DNA from 2 places in the Thermus tengchongensis genome. Region 2 is predicted to be linked to the other one. Evidence: riboswitches for the same ligand, from Rfam matches in the RefSeq annotation. Region 2 holds a riboswitch; the other holds the start of a gene.

Region 1 (10,575 bases), on a different contig from region 2:
ACCACGAAGTCCCCCATTCCCGCCGCGTGTAGGCGGCGCTCGATGAGGGGCCAGGGGGTAAGGAGGTCCGATAGGCTCAAGAGACAGGTGTCGTGGGCTAAGGGGCTCCCCAAAAGGCTGGCTACCGCATTGGCCGCGGTGACCCCGGGAACCACCTCCAGGCGCACCTCCTTCTCCCCCAGGAGGAACCGCCCAGGAAGGCCCACCCCCTCGTCTGCCCGGCGGAAGCCCCGTTCCTCTAGAAGTTCCAGTACCGGAGCGGCCATGCCGTACACCCCAGGGTCCCCCCCTGAGACCAAGGCCACCCGGCTGTGCCCCAAGGCCCTTCCCAAGGCCTCCTCTGCCCGGTCCAGTTCCTCCGTCATCCCCTTGCGCACCACCTCCTTGCCCGCCAGGAGCCCCATCCCCTCCAGGAGCCGAATGTACGTGCTGTAGCCGATGACCACCTCGGCCATAGCCAGGACCTCCCGGCCCCGGAGGGTGAGCCCTCCCAGGTTCCCGGGCCCCATGCCCACCAGGTAAAGCTCGCCCATGCCTCACCTCCTGCGGAATCGGTGCCGGAAGCCAGGGGCGTAAAGCCGGCTCCGCACCCCTCGAGCCTTCAGGGCCTCCCCCACCAGGTAGACGGTGGTGTCCCGGGGAGGAAGGGTTCCCAGGCCCGAGAGATCGCTCCAGCCCACCTCTTCACCCGCTTGCCCCACCCTGTGGCCGAAGAGGACCGGGGTGTCCTCGGGTAGACCTGCCTCCAAGAGCTCCCGGGCCAGGGTCTTGGGATGCATCCCCGAGAGGTAGAGAGCCAAGGTCAGGCCCCGCCGTGCCAGGGCCCCTGGAGACTGCCCTTCGGGTACCGGGGTGCGCACCCCAAGCCGGGCAAAGGCCACCGCTTGGGCCACCCCGGGGGCGGTGAGAGCTACTCCTGCCCGGGCAGCCAGGGCAAAAGCCGCCGTCACCCCTGGGACCACCTCCACCCTTACCCCTAGGGCCTCAAGGGCCTCCCGTTCCTCTAGGAGGGTGCCGTAGAGGCTGGGATCCCCCGAGTGGAGGCGCACCACCACCCCTCCCCTTTCCGCCTCGTAGTGAAGGCGCTCCACGATGCTCTCGAGGACCATCCCCTTGGAGTCCACGAGCTCCGCCTGGGGGGCCAGCCCCCGCAGGGTCTCCTCTGGGAACAGGCTTCCCGTGTAGAGGACGAAGCGGGCCTGGGCAAGAAGCCTTGCTCCCCGCACGGTGAGAAGCTCGGGATCCCCCGGACCACCTCCCACCACGTAAACCTTCAGCGCACCAGGAGCAGGGTCCAGTAGTCCCATCCCTCCACCTCCTCTGGGGAAAGTTGCCTTTCCCCGGGCATGGCCAGCCTCCGGAACACATGGGCCTCCCGATTGGGAAAGAGTGCGGCGATCTCCTTGGCCCGCTTGGCCTTGTAGAAGAGGAGTGTACGGAAACGGGCCAAGCCCTCAGGGTCCTCGGGGGGCTTCAATCCCGAAAGGACTGCGAACCCCTCCTCCCCCATGGCTAGGGGACGGCTCAGCCGGGCCGCAGCCAGCTGGTGGGCGCTGATCCCAGGCACCACCTCCACCCTGATCCCCTCCAGGAGGGGAAGGAGATGGAAGGGGGAGGCGTAGAGAAGGCTGTCCCCCAGGACCAGGTACCCTCCTTCCCTGTACCAGGCCAGGGCTTCCCTAATGCGCCTGGCCGCTTCCCGTCGGGCCACCTCTGCCCGTTCCCGATCCCCCCCGGTGAAGAGGGGTACCGGCAGGAGGGGCTTCCCCTGGGGGATGTGGGGCCGGGCGATGTTCAGGGCCAAGGGTTCCCGTCCCTCCTCCAGGGGGTAGAAGAGCACGGGGAGTTCCCGGAGGAGCCGGACCGCCTTGAGGGTGAGGAGCTCTGGATCCCCTGGGCCTACGCCGATTAGGTAAAGCCTCATCCTCCCTCCTTGGTCACCGCCAGCAGCAGGGTGGGGTTCTGCGCCTCCAGCCGGAAGTAGGGGCCTGTGGGCACCAAGCGGTTCGCCTGCACTTGGATGCCCTCCAGGGGAAGCCCTGTGCCCCGCAGGAAACCGTAGGCGGTGGAGAGGTTTTCCAGGGTAAGGGCGGCCACCACCAGGCGGCCTCCGGGCCTTAGGGCCAGGAGGCTTTCCTCCAGGATGCTGGGCAGTTCCCCTCCGCTGCCCCCCACGAAGACCCCGTGGGGGGCAGGCAGGCCCTTTAGGGCCCCAGGGGCCTCCCCCCGGACTAGGGTGAGGTTGTGGACCCCGAACCGGCGGGCGTTTTCCAGAATATGAGGCCAGGACTCCGGGTTCTTCTCCACCGCATAGATCCATCCCCAAGGGGCAATCCGGGCGGCCTCGAGCCCCACGCTACCCGTTCCCGCTCCGATGTCCCAAAGGATCCCGTCCGGGGGAAGGGCCAGGAGGCCCAAGGCCAGGAGCCGTACTTCCCGCTTGGTGATGAGGCCCCGCTTCGGGGTCCGCTGTTCGAACAGCTCGTCCCGGAAGAAACCGAGCCGAGGAGGAAGGGGTCCGTTGGCCTCGAGGATGAGCACATTGGGGTCCTGAAAGGCCTCCTTCGCCACCTCCTCCAGGCTCCCGAAACCCCTCACCCTCTCCCCCTCTTCCCCCAACCGCTCGGCCACGTAGGCCCGGAAGCCCCGGGCCCCCATGGCCAGGAGGGCTTCGGCCACCCGGGCTGGGGTGTTCTCCGGATCGGTGTAGACCACGCTGAGGCGGGAAAGGCTTGCCTCCAGGAGGACTCCCGCCAGGGGCCTTCCGTGCACGGAAAAAAAGCGGGCCTCGTCCCAGGGAAGCCTCAGCCGGGCAAAGGCCTCCTGGAAAGCCGTGGGGGCGGGGTATATCTCTGCCTCGGGAAACCGGGCCAGGACCTTCCGGCCCATGCCGAAGAAAAGGGGATCCCCCGAGGCCAGGAAGGCCACCCGCTTCCCCTCGGCCACCCGCTTGGCCGCCAGGTCCAAGGCGGCTTCCAAATCCCCCAGGGGCATCTTCTCCCCAGGATGCTCAGGAAAAGCCGCCAGGTGCCGCCTTCCCCCCACCAGCACCTCAGCCTCGGCCACCCTGCGGGAAGCGGCCAGGCTCAGGCCCTCCCGCCCCCGAGCCCCCAGGCCGATGAGGTAGACCCCGGCCATCCTACCCTCCCCTCAGGGTGCGGGAGGTGTCCACCCCACCGTCCGCGGCCAGGCGGATTAGGGCGTGGAGGGCAGCCACCACCAAGGTGGACCCACCCTTGCGCCCCTCCGTGACGATCCAGGGCACCGGGGCTTCCATGAGAGCCCGTTTGGCCTCGGCCACGTTCACGAACCCCACGGGCATCCCCAGGACCAGGGCGGGCCTAGCCCCCCGGCGGATGGCTTCCACCAGGGCCAGGAGGAAGGTAGGGGCGTTGCCCACCCCCACGATGGCCCCTTGCAGGAGGCCCTTCTCCTCTGCGTAGGCCACGGCGGTCTCGGCCCGGGTGCCTCCTGTGGTCTGGGCGCGGGCCACCACCTCGGGGTGGGAGAGAAGCTCCACCACCTCGTTGCCAAAGATGCGTAGCCTTTCAGGGTTGAGGCCGCAGGCAATCATGCGGGCATCCACCAGGATCCTCGCCCCTCCCTTCAGGGCCTCCAGGCCCGCCTCCACAGCTCCCGGGCGGAAGCGGGTGAGGTCCTTGTACTCGAAGTCTGCGGTGGCGTGGATCATCCGCCTAACGATGGGCCACTCCCAGGGGGAGAACCCATGGGGGCCGGCCTCCTCGTCCACAATGCGGAAGCTTTCCTCTTCGATGGCCCGCCCCTTAGGGGTGAGCTGGTGAGCGGGGTTTTGCCGTTTCCGGACAAGCTCATCCACGGTAAACCTCCCGATCGGGCCAGGCGGCGAGGCACCGCCCCTCCTCGAAGTCCGTGAGGGCCACGCTCACCAAAGGCCTGGGACCGATGTAGGCCTGCAACCGCTCCTGGGCCAGGCGTGTGAGGTTGAGGAAGAACCCATCGAGCCCCTCCTCCAGAGCAATTTCCAAAAAACGGCGAGCGGTGGCCGCGCCCTCAGCCTCCTTGAGAGCCCTGCTACCAGCCCCCGCCTCCCTTAGCAGGCGGAGGAGGAGGGGGAGGTTGACCTCGCTCCCCGCGGCGTGAGTCATGGTCTTGCCGTCGGCCATCTTGGATACTTTCCCGATCATTCCCACCACACGCACCACCTCGATCCCCACCTTCTTGGCCGCTTTGAGCACATCCCCTACGAAGTCCCCCATCTCAATGAAAGCCATCTCCGGAAGGTGGGGGAGGAGGCGCATGGCAAAGCGCTCACTCCTCCCCCCGGTGGTGGCGGCAATCTCCAGAAGCCCGTTGGCCCGGGCGACCCCCACCGCTTGGACCACGCTCATGCGGAAGGCGCTGGTGGAGTAGGGCTTTACCACCCCGGTGGTTCCCAGGACGGAAAGCCCCCCTAGGATCCCTAGCCTGGGGTTCAGGGTCTTTCGGGCCAGCTCCTCCCCTCCGGGAATGGCGATGACTACCCGCAAGGGGCGGTCCGTTACCTCCCGCACCGCCTGCCAGATCATCCGCCGGGGCACGGGGTTGATGGCAGGCTCGCCCACCGGCACCCCTAAGCCCGGTTTGGTCACCACCCCTACACCCTCCCCTCCCTCCAGGGTGTCGGCGCTGGCAAAGGTAACGTAGGCCTGGATCTCCGCCCCGTGGGTTACGTCTGGGTCGTCCCCCGCGTCCTTGATGAGCCCGGCCAGGAAGCCCTCTTTCCTCGGCTCCAGCCGGGAGACGACGAAGCGCTGCCGCCAGCCTGCGGGAAGCCAGATGTCCACCTCCCGGGGCGGTTCTCCTAGAAGGGCTAAGGCGGCTGCTTTGGCTGCTGCAGCGGCATTGGCCCCCGTGGTGAAGCCGATGCGGCTTCCCCGTTTGTCCCTAGGGGGTGGGTAAGGGTGGCTCATGCTGGGCGCAGGGCGTAAAGGCGCAGGGAAACCAGAAGGGCGAAAAGTCCTAAGCCTAGGGGAAGGCTTAGGGCCTCGAGATCCACACCCCCCACCTCGGCCAGCACCAGGCCCAAGGCTAAGGCCACCACAGCCCAGCCTAGAAAGCGGCTAGCCCGCTGGGCCTTGGAGGAGTTTTGGGCCAGGTTCTGCAGGCGGCTCGCCAGGAGGCCGTCCACCCCGTCCACTAGGAGCATGCCCAAGGTGAAAAAGAGCCCGAGCCGCAAGGGGGAGAGCTCCGCTGTCAAGGCCAGAGCGGAAAGCTGGCTGGCCGTCTCGAAGCCCAGGCCGAAGAGGAGGCCCAAAAGGAGAGGGTTGGGGATGGGGAGTCTCGCCGGAACTTCCTCCCGTGGGCGTAGGAGCCGGTAGAGGTTCACGCCCGCCACCAGGAGGAGGAGCCAAACGGAAAGGTGCAGGGCTTCTAGGTCCACCTGGGCTAGGAGAGTGGCTGCGGGAAAGGCCAAAAGGGTGACCACAGCCCCGTGCCCCAAGGCGAAGAGGACCCCGTTCCAAGGTGAGGGGCGCAGGCGGGAAACGCCGTCTATGGCCGCCAGGTGGTCAGGGTCCACCCCGTGGCGCATCCCCAAGGCCACGGCCAAGAGCTCGAGGCCGCTCATGGGGTACTCCCTTGGCAACGGGAGCAAAGGGTCCTATGCCGGGAAAATGCTGTTTCACGCATCTCCGCCTCCTTTCACCCCTGCTCGGGGGCAGGTGAGGCGCGCACCGGGGCGGGTATTCGGGCTTCCGGCCTAGTGGGCAGGTCGTGGGTTGGGCCGGTTACCGTTGCGGCACAGCGCCGGACTTTCACCGGTCTTCCCCCTTTTGCGCCCCAGGACATCCGGGTCCTAGGGCACCCCGGCCGCATGGGCCCTTGCCTGAGGGCCTGAGCCCATTGTGCTTCCGTGGGGTCTTGCTGTCAAGGGTGGCCGTCGCCTAAAGTTGGGGCGTATGAACCACGAAATCCTGCACGCAGCCCAAATGCGCTTGGAGCGCCTCACCAAGCCTCCCCGCTCCCTGGGCCGGCTGGAGGGGGTGGCCCTTAGGCTGGCCGCCCTCCAGGGAAGGGTCCAGCCGGAGCTGGGGCCCGGGGCGGTGGTGGTGGCCGCCGCCGACCACGGGGTGGTGGCGGAGGGGGTCTCCGCCTACCCCCAGGAGGTCACCCGCCAGATGGTCCTGAACTTCCTCCGGGGCGGGGCGGCCATCAACCAATTGGCGGCGGTGGCGGACTGCCGGGTCTACGTCCTGGACGTGGGGGTCAAGGGGGAGCTCCCCGACCACCCCGGGCTCCTGAGGCGCAAGGTGCGCCCCGGCACGGGAAACCTGGCCCGGGAGGCGGCCATGACCCTGGAGGAGGCGGAAAAGGCCCTGGAGGCGGGCCGGGAGGCCGCCCGTCTGGCCATCGCGGAAGGGGCCACCCTGCTGGCGGCGGGGGACATGGGCATCGGCAACACCACCGCGGCCAGCGCCCTCACCGCGGCCCTTCTGGGCCTCCCCCCGGAGAGGGTGGTGGGCCGGGGCACGGGGGTGGGGGAGGAGGGCCTAAAGCGCAAGCGGGAGGCGGTGGCGAAGGCCCTTGCCCGCCTGCGCCCGGGGATGGGACCCTTGGAGGTGGCCGCGGAGGTGGGGGGCTTGGAGCTTTTGGCCATCGCCGGGGTGTACCTGGAAGGGTACCGGGCGGGGCTTCCCCTGGTCCTGGACGGGTTTCCCGTTTCCGCGGGGGCCCTTTTGGCCTGGCGGCTGGAGCCTGGCCTAAAGGAAAACCTCTTTGCCGGGCACCTCTCCCGGGAGCCGGGGCACCGGCCCATCCTCGAGGCCCTGGGGCTGGAACCCCTCTTGGACCTGGACCTGGCCCTGGGGGAGGGGACGGGGGCGGTGCTGGCCATGCCCCTCCTCCGGGCTGCGGCCCGCATCCTGCACATGGCCACCTTTGAGGAGGCGGGGGTTTCCGACCGCCTTTAGCCCATGCGGCGGACCCTGCGCCTGGCCCTTGCCCTCCTCACCGTCTTTCCCCTGGCCCCCAAGGAGGCCCTTCCGGAGGAGTTCCGGCGGAGCACCGCCTTCTTCCCCGTGGCGGGCTACGCCCTGGGGCTTCCCCTCTCCCTCCTGGCCCTCCTCCCCCTCCCCGAGGGGCTCTTCGCCGCCTTGGCCCTGGCCCTCCTCCTGGGGCTCACGGGCTTCCTGCACCTGGACGGCCTCCTGGACGCCGCCGACGCCCTTCTCGGGGCCAGGCCCAGGGAGGAGCGGCTCCGCCTCCTCAAGGACCCCCACCTGGGGGCCTTCGCCTTCGGGGTGGGCGGGGTGTACCTCCTCCTCCTCTGGCAGGCCCTGGCCCTGGTGCGGGATCCCCTTTTCCTCCTCCTCCTTCCCGGCTTCGCCCGCTTTGCCATCCTGCCCTTCCTGAACCGCTACCCCCTCCTGCACCCGGGGATGGCGGGGCTGATCCGTGGCGGCCCGGTGCTTCCCCCCTTCCTCCTGGCCCTGCCCTTCCCCCTCCTCTACCCGGGGCCCGCCCTCCTGGCCCTCCTGGCGGCCTGGGGGGTCGCCCACCTGGCGGCGCGGAGGCTTGGGGGGGTGAACGGGGACGTGCTGGGGGCCATGATCGCCCTTTCGGAGCTGGGGGGCCTGGTAGGCTATGCCCTGTGGAGGAGCCTAAGCGGGTGAAGCCCTACGCCAAGCCGCAAGGGGAGAGGCGGGGCCTCCTTTTGGTCTACACGGGGGACGGCAAGGGCAAAAGCACCGCCGCCTTCGGCCTGGCCCTAAGGGCCCACGGCCGGGGGCTTAGGGTGCGCATCTTCCAGTTCCTCAAGCACCAGGGGGCCCGCTTCGGGGAGCACCGGGCCCTGGAGGCCTTGGGCATCCCCATTGAGGGCCTGGGGGACGGGTTTACCTGGAAGAGCCGGGACCTCGAGGCCTCCAAGGCCCTGGCCCTGGAGGGCTGGGAACGGGCCAAGGAGGCCCTCCTCTCGGGGGCGTGGGACCTGGTCGTCCTGGATGAGGCCACCTACCCCCTGCGCTACGGCTGGATATCCCTGGAGGAGTTCTTGGATACCCTGCGTAGCCGCCCCCGCCACGTGCACGTGGTGGTCACCGGGAGGGGGGCCCCTGAGCCCCTGCTGGCCCTGGCGGACACCGTCACCGAGATGCGCAAGGTGAAGCACGCCTTCGACCTGGGGGTGCCCGCCCAAAGGGGGATAGAGCATTAGAGCCTTAGGGCCCGGCCCGCCACCATGAGGTAGACCTCCTCCGCCGCCTGGGCGAAGAGGGCGTTTACCTCCCCCAAAATGTCCCGGTAGCGCCGGGCCAAGGGATGGGCGGGGACGATGCCCATGCCCACCTCGTTGGAGACGGCGATGACCCGTTTGCCGCTTCGGGGGATGGCCTCCAGGAACCGCTTGGCCTCCCATATGGGATCCAGGCTCCTTTCCAGCAGGTTGGCCACCCACAGGGTCAGGCAGTCCACCACCACCGTGGGGTGGCGGGCCTCGAGGAGGGCGCCGGCCAGGTCCACGGGCTCCTCCAGGGTCTCCCAGGTGGGGGGGCGCTCGGCCCGGTGGCGGGCGATCCTTTCCGCCATCTCGTCGTCCCTGGCCTCGGCGGTGGCGATGAGGGTGGCAAAGGGGCCGGCAAGCTCTTGGGCGCGGCGGCTTTTGCCGCTTCTCGCCCCTCCCAGGAGGAGGACGAGGCCGGGTCTAGGAGGGGGGTCTGGACTTTCCCGTCCGGGGGCCAAGGGCTGGGCCTCTTCCGCAAGCCCCAGGGCCCGGTGGAGGGGCCTCAGGTCCAGGTGCGCTTCCAGGGCGTCCGCCAGCTCCTCCAGGGCCTCCTCCAGCCCCTTGGCCTCCCGGCCAAAGAGGGCCCGTTGCACCCCGGGGTTTTCCATGAGGCCGTGGAGCCAGGTGGCCAGGAGGGGGCCCTCCTGGTGGAAGAGGGGGAGCCCCTGGCCATGGTGGATCTCGTACCCCTCCACCTCGAGGCCGTTCAGGCGGTCCCAGAAGCCCCCTAGGCCTTGGAGGAGGAGCCGCCTACGCGCCACGGTCTTGCGCCTTTCCATCCGCACCTGGAAGGGAAGGAGGCCGAGGCCTGGGAAGGTGCCCTTCCTTTCCACCCCTTCCTCGTCCAAGATAGCCTGTGACAGCATTTCCGCTCCCCCACAGACCGCCAGCGCGGGCCTGCCTTGGGCCAGGTGGTCGCGGATCAGGGGCAGGAAGTTCCTGAGCCAAGGGAGGTCCTCGGCGGGCAGGCGGCTTCCTGGAAGGATCAGGAGCCAGGCCCCCTCCGCCTCCTCCGGGGTGCGGGCCTGGACCAATTGGGCTAGCTCCCCCAAGGGCCAGAACTCGTCCAGGTTAGAGGCGTGGGGGTAGCGGAGGATGGCCACCTTTCCATGGCCCGCGGCCCGGGGCCGGTGCCGGAACCCATCCTCCTCGGGAAGCTCCAACCCCAGCATGGGTAGGGTTCCCAGGACGGGCACGCCGGTCCAGGCCTCCAGGAGCCCGTAGGCGGGCTTTAAGAGCTCCAGCTCCCCCCGGAACTTGTTGAACACAAACCCCAGAAGCCGCTGGCGGTGGTCCTGTAACAGCGCCCAGGTGCCGTAAAGGGCGGCCAGGGAGCCCCCTTGGTCCACGTCCGCCACCAGAAGGGCCTTGGCCTCTGCCCACTGGGCCACCTTCAGGTTGGGAAGGTCGGGCCAGAGGTTGCGCTCCACGGGGCTTCCCGCCCCCTCCATCACCACCAGGTCGTAGTCCCGGAGAAGCCCCTCCAGGGCCTCCCGCACCACCCCTTCCAGGTGGGGGCGCCGCTCCCTCCAGGAAAGCCGGGAGAGCTCCGGGCTCACCTGGCCCAGGAGGACCACCTGGGAGGACCGTTCCCCCATGGGCTTTAGGAGGATGGGGTTCATGCGGGGCTCGGGGGGGACGCCCGCCGCCAGGGCCTGGAGCCACTGGGCGCTGGCCATCTCCCCTCCCGCCACCACCCGGGCGTGGTTGGACATGTTCTGGGCCTTGAAGGGGGCTACCCGGAGGCCCAGGCGCTTGAAGTGGCGGAGAAGGCCTGCGGTAAGGAGGCTTTTCCCTACCCCGCTCCCCGTGCCCCAGACTGCAAGCGCCTTGGCCCTCATTGCGCTCCCGGACTCCCGTTGCCAGGGCCTGCCCTATCCCGCCCGAGGACCAAGCAAGGCTCCAAGGGCTCCCGGTCCAAGGGTTGGCGGGCATCGGGGCTGAAGGGGTAAGGCGCTTTCCACGGCCGCAACGTCCTCTTGGGGCAAGGGGCTAAGTACCCCGTCGTGGCTTGCGCCACCACGGGGGCCCCAAAGAGGCCATAAGCACGCTGCTTTGGCTTTGGTCGGTGGGGCAGCCTTTGCGTGCGGCTACTTAGGTCCGTCATCCCCTCAGTGTACCCGGGCCAAGACCTCCTTTAGGGCTTGCAAAAGGGCCTGAATGGCCTCCTCCCTTTGGGCGGAGAGCCTGAGCCATTCCCCGAGGCCAAAGCTGGTGGCGTCCCGCACCCGGATGCCCTGTTCCCGGAGGGCCTTGGCCACTTCCGTGGCCTTTCCCACCCGCACCAGGAGGAAGTTGGCAGGGCTTTCCCGCACCTCGAGGCCCATCCTCCTAAG
Region 2 (10,575 bases):
GAGGGCGTGCGGGTGGGGCGTTGGACCTATTTCCGCCTTAAGCCAGGGGGCCTCGAGGCCCTAGCCCACGAGCTCCTCCACCTGGCCCGCCAAGCGGAAAGGGCCGCCGCCAAGGCGGGGTAAGCGCTTGTCTAAAACCCCCACCCCTGCCACCATGAGGCCATGGGAGAGATCCGGGTGGGGACCGCCAGCTGGACGGACGAAACCCTCCTCGCCTCCGGGTGGTATCCTCCCGAGGTACGCCACCATCCCGAGAAGCGCCTCCGCTACTATGCGGAGCACTTTGACACCGTGGAGGTGGACAGCACCTTCTACGCCCTACCCCGGCGGGAGGTGGTGGCGAAATGGGCAGAGAGGACCCCAGCGGGCTTTCTCTTCCACGTGAAGGCTTTTTCCGCCTTTACCGGGCACGGCCTCGAGGCCTCTACCCTTCCCAAGGATCTGCGCTCCCTCCTGCCCAAATCGGAAGGCCACTTGGCGCAGAGGGAGGTGCCCAAGGAGGTGATCGAGGAAGCCTGGAACCGTTTTTTCTCCGCCATCGGGCCCCTTAGGCAAGCTGGCAAGTTGGGCTATCTGCACTTTGGCCTTCCGCCCTGGACCGAACCTAAACCCCGAAGCTTCCATTACCTGGAATATTTAGCGGAAAGGACCCAAGGCTACTGGGTGGCAGTGGAGTTCCGCAACCCCAAGTGGTACGTGGCCTGGGGATTTGTGAGGAAGGAACTGGAGCGGCTCGGCCTCATCCACGTGAGCGTGGATGCCCCACCCCACCCCGAGGCCCCACCCCGGGTCCTGGAACCCACCCACCCCGTGGCGGTGCTCCGATGCCACGGGAGAAACAGGGAGTCCTGGAAAGGCCCGCACCGGAAGCCCTACGAGCGCTTCAACTGGCGTTACTCGGAAGAGGAGCTTCAGGACCTGGCCCAAGCCACCCTGACCCTGGCGGAGAAGGCCGAGACGGTTTTCGTCATCTTCAACAACAACTACGGCACCCAGGGGGTGGAGGCCGCCATGGGGCTTAAAGGCCTCCTGGGCCTAGGACCTCCTCCCTGGACCAAGAAGCTCCTTTAACCCCTAGGGTTTCATGCTACCTTGAGGGGGATGGCGCGCCCTCCCTTGTCCGAGGCCCAGGAGGACTACCTGAAGCAGCTTTTCCTCCTGGAGGCGGAGCGGCAAGGCCCGGTGCCCACCCAGGCGCTTGCCGAGCGCTTGGGGGTTAAACCCCCCTCGGTGACGGAGATGCTCAAGAAGCTCACGGCCTTGGGCCTGGTGGAGCATGCCCCTTACCAGGGGGCCCGGCTCACCGAGGCCGGGCGGCGGATTGCCCTGGAGGTCTTAAGGCACCACCGGCTCCTCGAGGCCTACCTGCACCAGGCCCTGGGCTACGGTTGGGAAGAGGTCCACCTGGAGGCGGAAAGGCTGGAACACGTGATCAGCGAGGTCTTTGAGGAAAGGATCGCCGAGCTCTTAGGCCACCCTCCCTTTGACCCCCACGGGGACCCCATCCCCACCAAGGACCTGGCCCTGCCGGAAGCCCGAGCCCTGCCCCTCTCTCAGGCTCCCTTGGGGGAGGCCCGGGTGGTGCGGGCCCTGGCCCAGGACCGGGGCACCCTCAACCTCCTGGCCAAGCTGGGCCTGGTTCCCGGAAAGGTCCTGAGGGTGGTGGAGAAAGGAGATGGGGTGGGCATCGAAATGGCCGGGGAGGTATTGCGCCTTCCCGAGGAGCTGGCCCAGGCGGTTGGGGTGGAGGCCCTTCAGGAAAAGGTCCCGTAAACCAGGGTGCGGAAGGCCAGGCCAAGCCGCTGCCCAAGCCGGGAGTGAAGAGCCTTTTCCGGTTCCAACACGGAAAGGAGATTGGGGGCTTGGGTGAAAAGCAAGGCGCTCAGTTCTAGGGCGGGATCCACCAGGAAGTAGGTGCCGGCAAACCCCCACCAGTAGAAGTCCCCGGGGCTTCCCGGAGCCAGACCCCCAGGGCCCAAACGCACCGCCACCCCCAGGCCGAAGCCGTAGCCCGGGCCTGGGGCGTACTCGAGGCCCCGCCGCAACCCGGCCTCGTAAAGGGGGCCCAGGTGGTCCTGGGTCATGAGGCGGCACAGGCTCGGGTGCAACACACCCCGGCCCGTGCGCAGGGCCTCCAGGAACCGCAGGTAGTCCCAGGCCGTGCTCACCCCGCCCAGGCCCCCCGCATACCGGGGGGGCTCCGCTTCCACAGGGATGAGGCGGATGGACCTGCCCGTTTCCGGGTCCTGGGGAAAGGGCTTTGCCAAACGGGTGGGATCCCTGGCCCAAAAACCCGAGTCCCGCATCCCCAAGGGAGCGAACACCCGTTCCTCCAAGAGCTCCGCCAGGCTCCTCCCCGCAAGCACCTCCAAAAGATGTCCAAGCACATCGGTGGAAAGCCCATACTCAAAGGCCTCTCCCGGCTGAAAACGCAGGGGCAAAGCGGCCAGGCGCTCAAGAAAATCCTCCCGGGAAAGGTCAAACCGGTCCACCCCCGCCTCCAGGTAGAGCCGTTTCACCGGGGAGCGGAAGAAGACCCCATAGGTAAAGCCCGCCGTGTGGCGCAGAAGGTCATAAACGGTAACCGGCGCCCTCAGGGCCTCGAGGGCCACCTCCTCCCCCACTTCCCGCCCCACCTTGACCCCGGCGAACCCCGGCAGGTACTTTTCCACAGGGTCCATGAGGGAAAGGCTACCCTCCTCCAGGAAGGTGAGGGCCAGGGCGGAAACCCATGGCTTGGTCATGGAGTAGATGCGGAAAAGAGCGTCTTCCCGCATGGGAAGAGCCCTTTCGGGATCCAGATACCCCCCCACCCCCTGGTAGACCACCTCTCCCCCCCGGGCCACCAGGGCCACGTACCCGGGAAGAAGGCCCTCAGCCACCTGCCTCTTCAAAAAACCATCCAGCCGGGAAAAATCCATGGTTCCCCCTTAGGAACCTAAGCATCCGCACGCAAAGGTTGCCCCACCGGTCAAAGCCAAAGCGGCGCGCTCATGCCCTCTTTGGGGCCCCCGTCGTGGCGCAAGCCACGACGGGGTACTTAGCCTCCCTACCCTTAGGCAGGAGCGGCCCCCACCGTTCTACCCCCGTCCACGAAGAGTACCTGGCCGGTGATGAAGCTGGACTCATCGGAAACAAGGAACAAGGCGGCGTAGGCCACCTCTATGGGCTGGCCGGCACGGCCCAAGGGGGTGGCGGCAATGGCCTTCTCCCGCACCTTCTCCGGTACCTTAGCCGTCATCCGAGTTTCAATAAACCCCGGAGCCAGGGCGTTCACCCGGATCCCGTACCGCCCGAGCTCCAGGGCCAGGGTGCGGGTAAGCCCCACCACCCCCGCCTTGGAAGCCGCATAGTTGGCCTGCCCCAGGTTACCCAGGTACACCCGGGAACTGGTGAGCACAATGGAACCAGGATTCCGCTCCCGCATGGCCTCGGAGGCCGCCTTGGCCACCAGGAAGCTCCCCGTGAGGTTCACCCGGAGCACCGCCTCCCAGTCCTCCAGGGGCATCTTCCAGTGGAAGTTATCCCGGGTGATGCCGGCATAGTGCACCACCCCGTCCAGGCGGCCCATGGCCTGAAGGGCCTCCCGGAACCCCCTCTTCACCGAAGCAGGGTCGGCCACGTCCATGGGAAGGGCCAAGGCCCCCGTGGCTGCCGCCGCCTCCCTTAGGGGCTCCTCCTCCAGATCACAGGCCACCAGCCTGGCCCCCTCCCGGGCAAAGAGCTCCAGGGTAGCCCGGCCGATCCCGTGGGCCGCCCCCGTGATCAGCACCACCTTGTCCTTAAGCCGCATCCGCCACCTCCCGTGTTTGGCGACCGAATGGTCGGTAAGCTCACCCTACCCCGTGGCCTGCCTCTCCGTCAAGGGCTAGCGGGCCCCTCTTCGGAGCTCCCGGAGGGCTCGGCAACCCCAAGCCCTACAGCCGCCAGGCGTAGTAAGGGGTTTCCACAAAGGCCGGAGGCCCTCCCAGATACACCCTGAGCCCTGGAAGGATCAAAGTTTCCCCTTCCCACTCAAAGGCCAAGGGGTCCACCGGCAAAGGGTAGTGGAGAACCCCTTCCCGGGGCAGGCCAAGCCGCAAGCGCTCGGGCAGGGAAAGCCTACCCACCAGGAGGTAGCGGGCCCTTTTGGGCCCGGACTCCGTGTAAAAGGCCACCTCCTCCCCAAGGTCCAGGAGGAAAGCGCGGCCCCGGATGTAAAGCCTGGCCCTATCCGTCCAAGTAGACATGGGGCCTCCCCATGAGGTGGGCCACCCGAATCCCAGGGCCATAAAGACCTTGGAGAAGGGGCTCGGTGAAAACCGCCCCCGGCCTTCCCTCCGCCAAAAGCCTTCCCCCCTTGAGCACCACCACCCGGTCAGCCATGGCTGCCTGATTAGGGTCGTGGAGGACGGCGAGAATCCCCATTCCCTTAGCGACCAAGCCCCGCAGGAGGGCCAGCAACCCCCCCTGGTATTCCAAGTCCAGGAAGGTGGTGGGCTCGTCCAGAAGGAGGTAACGGGGCCTGGCCGCCAGGGCCCTGGCCAGAAGGACGCGCTGGCGCTCCCCCCCGGAAAGGCTACCCAGGTACCGGCCCCGGAAGCGGGAAGCCCCCGTAACCTCCAAGGCCCACTCCACCGCTTCCCCATCCTCCCGCCCCTCCCGTCCCCAAAGGCCCAGGTGGGGAAGCCTTCCCAGGCGCACCACCTCCTCCACCAAAAGCCCCTCCGGGTAAGGCCCCCCCTGAGGCAGGTAGGCGAGGAGCCGGCCCCGGACATAGCTCCTATAAGCCCGAAGGGGCTTTCCCTCCAAAAAGACCTCCCCGGCCTTAGGCCAAAGAAGCCCCGCCATCACCCTAAGAAGGGTGCTCTTGCCCGACCCGTTGGGGCCTAGGAGGGCCACCCACTCCCCTGGCCTTACGGCCAGGTCCACCCCCAAAAGGGCATAGGGACCCACGATCCCCCTGGCCTCAAGCCCTGCCACGCCGCCTCCACATCAGATAGAGGAAAAAGGGCCCCCCCAGAAGGGTGGTGACCACCCCCACGGGAAGCTCCGCCGGCCGGGTAAGGGTGCGGGCCAAAAGGTCCGCCAGGGCCAACAGAACCGCCCCGCCCAAGGCGGAGGCCGGCAGGAGCAACCGGTAATCCTCCCCCAGAAACCGCCGCAAAAGGTGGGGGGTGATCAGCCCCACGAAACCAATGATCCCCGCCTGGGCCACGGCTGCAGCCACCAGGAGACTTGCGGTAAGAAGGAGAAAGAGCTTAAGGCCCTCTAGGGGCAGTCCCAGGCTCTTGGCCACCTCCTCCCCCAGCTGGAGGGCGTTCAACACCCGGCCCAACAGCAAAAGCGGGGGAAGGGCCAGTAGGAAAAAGAGAAGCAGAACCTTCACCCCTGGCCAACCCAAAAAGGCCAGATTCCCCAGGGTGTAAGCGAACACCGCCCGCACCCGGTCGGCGTCCTGGAGCATCAGGTAGGTGGTGGCCCCGGTCAGGACGCTCCCCACCACCACCCCCGCCAGGACCAGCTCCCCGGTACGGGCTGCTCCTCCCGCCAGGACCAGGGTGAGCAGGGTGGCGGAAAAGGCCCCCAGGAACCCGAAGAGGGTGGCGGAGGGGGGTAAGCCCTGAAAAACAGCGTGCTGGGCAAAGCCAGGGGCTAGACTCCCCAGAAAGCTAGCCAGAAGGGTTACAGCGAAGGCTGCCCCCGCCGCCGAGCCCATGAGGTAGGGGTCGGCCAGAGGATTGCGGAAAAGCCCCTGGAAAGCCGCCCCCGCCACCCCCAAAGCCGCCCCCACCAGCATCCCCCCCAGGACCCGGGGCAGGCGCATCTCGGTGACAATGGGGTTTTCCCGCTGGCCCAAGAGGGCCTGAACCACCTCGAGGGGAGAAAGGCTAACCGTGCCTAGGGCCACCCCCAGCACCAGGGCCACAAGCAGAAGGAAAACCAGCCACAGGAGGACCAGGCTCCGCCTAAGGGCCAAAGGAAGGGCCTGGGTCATGGCCTAGCGTCCATGGAAGCAGTCCACCAGAAGCCTAAGCCCCTGGGCCACCCGGGGGCCTGGGCGGGACAGGAGGCTGTCTTGGCCCCCAGTGAACACGCAGATGCGCCCCGTCTGGACCGCCCGCACCCGGCTCCATCCAGGCCTCGTCCGGATGGTTTCCAGGGCACCCGGGTAGGTGGCCACGATCACCTCGGGGTTCTTCTCCACCACGAACTCCGGGGCGATCTTGGGAAAGAGCCCGAGCTCCTTAGGCACGATATTTACCCCCCGGGCCTTCTGGATGAGGACCCCAATGAAGCTCTCCGGGCCCACGGTGTAGGGGGTAGGGTCGATCTCGTAGTAGACCCTCGGCCGGTCCTTGGCCTTGGCCGCCCGGGCTTCCTCCTGGTACACCTCCCGCTGGATCTGGGCCACCAGGCGCTCCGCCTGGCCCTCGAGGCCCAGGAGCTTCCCCAAGGTGCGGGTGGTGCGGAAGATGTCCTCGTAGGTCTCCGTGCGCACCGCATACACGGTAAGGCCCGCCCGCTCCAGGGTCTCGTAAAGCCGGCCGTACTTGGAAACCAAGACCAGGTCCGGCTTAAGGGCCACGATGAGCTCGGGGTTGGGGTTGTAGAGCCCCCCGGCCTTGGGCAGGGCCTTCACCCGCTCGGGCCAATCGGAGTAGTCGTCGGTGGCCACGAGGCGATCGCAGGCCCCCAGGGCGCACACCGTCTCCGTCACCGAGGGCAACATGGTGACGATCCGTTTGGGCGGCGCCTTGACCGTGACCGTGCGCCCCAGGTCGTCGGTGAGGGTAAGGGGAAAAGCGAAGGCCAGCGCCAGAAGGACCGTCAGAAACGCCAGTAGCTTCTTCATGCCTACCTCCCTAAGGCCGCTAGGGCCAGGCCTGGGAGAGGTAGGGAAAGCCCCTGCCGGAAAGCGGCAGGGGCCGAAAAGGCTCTTAAGCCCCCATCGCTCCCCCATCCGCGTGAGGTGCCCGCCTTGGGGTCTGACGGGCGGCCCTGGCAGGTATTCGGGCTTCCGGCCTGCGAAGCGGGGCGCAAAGCTTGGCCGGTTACCGTTGCGGGACAGCGCCGGACTTGCACCGGACTTCCCCACTTTAAGCCTGGACTACGCGCCCAGGCACCAGGGCAACGGGACCTGGCTTTGGGGCCCTAGCGGGCCTTAGGGAAAGGCTAAGGCCTAAGGCCGGGAACTGACAAGGCCTTGACACCGGAACACGCCCGTGCTTTACTTAGTGCCGAGAACGAACTAAAGAGGTGGGAGGTGCGCAAGGGCGACACGCAGGAGATCCGCAGGCTGAACCGCAGGGCCATCCTGGGATACCTGCGCAAGGGCCCCCTCACCCGGGCCGACCTATCCCGCCTCACAGGCCTGGCCAAGAGCGCGGTCAGCCGCCTGGTGGACGAGCTCCTGCAGGAAGGCCTTCTGGAGGAAGGGGCCTCCACCTCCCCTCCCCTGGGCCGGCCCGGTACCCTCCTGCACCTCAGGCCCCGGGCCCGCTTCGCCCTGGGAGCGGAGCTCGGGGTGGAGGGGACAGTGCTCCTGGCCCTGGACTGGCGGGGGGAGGTCCTGTGGGCCAAGGAGTGGCGCCACCCCCGGGAGGCCGGTCCCAAGGAACGTCTGGAACGGCTTCTTGCCGAGGTCTGGCCCCACGTGCCTGGGCCCTTGGGCCTGGGGTTCACCCTGCCTGGGGTGGTGGTGGAAGACCGCCTCCTTCTGGCCCCCAACCTGGGCTGGCGTGGCCTAGACCTCAAGCCTCTCCTCCAGGAGTTTCCCCTTCCGGTGGCTGCGGAGAACGACGCCAAGGCCTCGGCCCTCTCTGAGGTCTTCTTCCACGGGGAGGCCAACCTAGCCTACCTGGTCCTGAGCACCGGTTTGGGGGTAGGGGTGGTGGCCGAAGGCCGCCTCCTCCGGGGAGCAGGCGGGGCCGCAGGGGAGGTGGGCCATTGGCTGGGCCAGGGGGAAAAAACCTGCGCTTGTGGCCGCAGGGGGTGCTTGGAAACGGAGCTGGGATTGGGCAACCTCCTGGCCCACCACCAGGCCCTGGGAGGCCAGGCGGAGGACCTCGAGGCCCTCCTCCGGCAGGCCAAGGAGGGGGAGGCCAAGGCCCTCGAGGCCATCCGCCACCTAGGGGAGGCCCTGGGCCGCTTCCTGGCCAACCTGGCCGTGGCCTACGACCCCGCCTTGGTGGTGGTAGGGGGAAAGGCGGCGGAGTTCTTCCCGTACCTGGAAGCCCCCCTGCGTCAGTCCCTTCGGACCCACGCCTTTTTGGAGGCCCACCGGGACCTCCCCGTGCGCCCTTCGGTCTACGGCCACCTGGCCCCAGCGGTAGGGGGGGCCAGCCTCTTTTTGGCGAGGTTTTTTGAGCTGGGCGGCCTGTGGGCGGAACGCCCACGTCGCAATGGAGGTCGGTATGAGGAAGTGGCTTTTGGCGATCGGCGTGGCCTTGGGGCTTAACGCCCTGGCCCAAACGGGCAAGTTGGAGATCTTCTCGTGGTGGGCAGGGGACGAGGGCCCGGCTTTGGAAGCCCTCATCCGGCTCTACAAGCAGAAGTACCCCGGGGTGGAGGTGATCAACGCCACCGTGACCGGCGGCGCTGGGGTCAACGCCAAGGCGGTGCTGAAGACCCGCATGCTGGGCGGCGACCCGCCCGACACCTTCCAGGTGCACGCGGGACAGGAGCTCATCGGCACCTGGGTGGTGGCCGACCGCATGGAGGACCTCACCGCCCTCTTCAAGCAGGAAGGCTGGCTCCAGGCCTTCCCCAAGGGGCTCGTTGACCTCCTCTCCTACAAGGGCGGCATCTGGAGCGTGCCGGTGAACATCCACCGCTCCAACGTCATGTGGTACATCCCCGCCAAGCTGAAGGAATGGGGGGTGACCCCACCCAAGACCTGGGCGGAGTTCCTCGCCACCTGCCAGACCTTGAAGCGGAAGGGCCTCGAGGCGCCCCTGGCCCTGGGGGAGAACTGGACCCAGCAGCACCTCTGGGAGAGCGTGGCCCTGGCCACCTTGGGCGCGGACGGCTGGGCCAACCTCTGGAGCGGCAAGCTGAAGTTCACCGACCCCAAGGCGGTGGCGGTGTGGGAAACCTTCGGCAAGGTGCTGGACTGCGCCAACAAGGACGCCGCCGGGCTTTCCTGGCAGCAGGCGGTGGACCGGGTGGTGCAGGGCAAAGCCGCCTTCAACATCATGGGCGACTGGGCCGCAGGCTACATGAGCACCACCTTGAAGCTCAGGCCCGGCACCGACTTCGCCTGGGCCCCTTCCCCCGGCACCTCCGGGATCTTCATGATGCTCTCCGACTCCTTTGGCCTGCCCAAGGGGGCCAAGAACCGGCAAAACGCCATCAACTGGCTCAAGCTGGTGGGCTCCAAGGAGGGCCAGGACACCTTTAACCCCCTGAAGGGCTCCATCGCCGCAAGGCTGGACTCCGACCCCGCCAAGTACAACGCCTACGGCCAGTCGGCCATGAAGGATTGGAAGACGAACCGGATCGTGGGCTCCCTGGTCCACGGGGCGGTGGCGCCGGAGAGCTTCATGAGCCAGTTCGGCACGGTGATGGAGATCTTCTTGCAGAGCAAGAACCCGCAGGCGGCGGCCAACGCCGCCCAGGCCATCGCCAACCAGGTGGGTCTGGGCCGCTAGAACCCCTCGGCCCGTGGGGGCAAAAGCCCCCACGGGCTTTTCCCCAAAGGACTTATGCGCGATCGCATCACGGCCTTCTTGGTCCTCCTCCCCTCCTTGGTGGCGGTGGGCATCTTCGTCTACGGCTTCATCGGACAAAACCTCTGGGTGTCCTTCACGGACTGGGGGAAAAACCCCGCCCAGGCCCTGGCCCTAAGGCCCGAACTCCGCTTCGTGGGCCTGGAGAACTACCGGGAGCTCTTCACCGGCTTCGTGGACGTGCGCTTTCGCCAGAGCGTGGTCAACCTCATCTTCTTCACCCTCTTCTTCATGGGGGGGAGCCTGGGCCTGGGCCTCCTCCTGGCGGTGGCCCTGGACCGGGGGCCCAAAGGGGAAGGCTTCTTCCGCACCGTCTTTCTCTTCCCCATGGCCCTTTCCTTCGTGGTCACCGGCACCATCTGGCGCTGGCTCTTGCAGCCGCAGGGGGGCGTGAACGTCCTGCCCACCCTCTTCGGCCTACCCCCCCTCGGCTTTCCCTGGCTCACCACCCGGGCGCAGGTCCTGGTCTTTGACTGGAACCAGCTTCCCCTCTACACCGCCTTCGTGGTGGGCCTGGTCCTCCTCTACCTGGGCTGGCAGGCCCACCGGGCAGGGGAAGGGAAGCGGCGCTTCTGGAGCCTCCTCTCCGCAAGCGTGCTCCTCCTTTGGGCCTTCACGCTAGGGCGGCACGTCCAGCTTCTGCCCTACCCCGAGCCCCACGGCTTCAGCCTGGCCCTGGTGGGGGTGATCCTGGCGGCGGTGTGGCAGATGTCAGGATACACCATGGCCCTCTACCTGGCGGGGCTACGGGGCATCCCGGTGGAGGTGCTGGAGGCGGCCAAGGTGGACGGGGCCAGCGAGTGGCAGACCTACCGCCACGTGATCTTCCCCCTCCTCGCCCCCATCACCCTTTCGGCCATGATCG

The links. A riboswitch is a leader RNA that binds a small molecule or an ion and turns the genes downstream of it on or off. The one in region 2 is predicted to bind cobalamin.
Region 1: it holds a riboswitch for cobalamin, as region 2 does, so the genes downstream of both, L1087_RS09515 (HoxN/HupN/NixA family nickel/cobalt transporter) here and L1087_RS06200 (ABC transporter substrate-binding protein) in region 2, are expected to answer to the same signal.

The regions. Positions count from the first base shown of each region.
Region 1 is NZ_JAKEDU010000007.1:105,340-115,914, reverse strand. Features, by position in the region: gene cobJ (precorrin-3B C(17)-methyltransferase) at 1-533, opposite strand, end outside; gene L1087_RS09540 (cobalt-precorrin-4/precorrin-4 C(11)-methyltransferase) at 537-1,307, opposite strand; gene L1087_RS09535 (precorrin-2 C(20)-methyltransferase) at 1,274-1,924, opposite strand; gene cbiE (precorrin-6y C5,15-methyltransferase (decarboxylating) subunit CbiE) at 1,921-3,138, opposite strand; gene L1087_RS09525 (precorrin-8X methylmutase) at 3,140-3,838, opposite strand; gene L1087_RS09520 (cobalt-precorrin-5B (C(1))-methyltransferase) at 3,831-4,931, opposite strand; gene L1087_RS09515 (HoxN/HupN/NixA family nickel/cobalt transporter) at 4,928-5,587, opposite strand; cobalamin riboswitch at 5,681-5,842, opposite strand; gene cobT (nicotinate-nucleotide--dimethylbenzimidazole phosphoribosyltransferase) at 5,919-6,929, shown strand; gene L1087_RS09505 (adenosylcobinamide-GDP ribazoletransferase) at 6,933-7,631, shown strand; gene cobO (cob(I)yrinic acid a,c-diamide adenosyltransferase) at 7,610-8,173, shown strand; gene L1087_RS09495 (cobyric acid synthase) at 8,170-10,080, opposite strand; gene L1087_RS09490 (pyridoxal phosphate-dependent aminotransferase) at 10,351-10,575, opposite strand, start outside.
Region 2 is NZ_JAKEDU010000004.1:19,518-30,092, reverse strand. Features, by position in the region: gene L1087_RS06240 (ArsR/SmtB family transcription factor) at 1-123, shown strand, start outside; gene L1087_RS06235 (DUF72 domain-containing protein) at 163-1,071, shown strand; gene mntR (manganese-dependent transcriptional regulator MntR) at 1,102-1,773, shown strand; gene L1087_RS06225 (serine hydrolase domain-containing protein) at 1,755-2,921, opposite strand; gene L1087_RS06220 (SDR family oxidoreductase) at 3,056-3,793, opposite strand; gene L1087_RS06215 (hypothetical protein) at 3,918-4,229, opposite strand; gene L1087_RS06210 (ABC transporter ATP-binding protein) at 4,210-4,962, opposite strand; gene L1087_RS06205 (FecCD family ABC transporter permease) at 4,949-5,977, opposite strand; gene L1087_RS06200 (ABC transporter substrate-binding protein) at 5,981-6,835, opposite strand; cobalamin riboswitch at 6,967-7,125, opposite strand; gene L1087_RS06195 (ROK family protein) at 7,247-8,440, shown strand; gene L1087_RS06190 (ABC transporter substrate-binding protein) at 8,397-9,632, shown strand; gene L1087_RS06185 (carbohydrate ABC transporter permease) at 9,687-10,575, shown strand, end outside.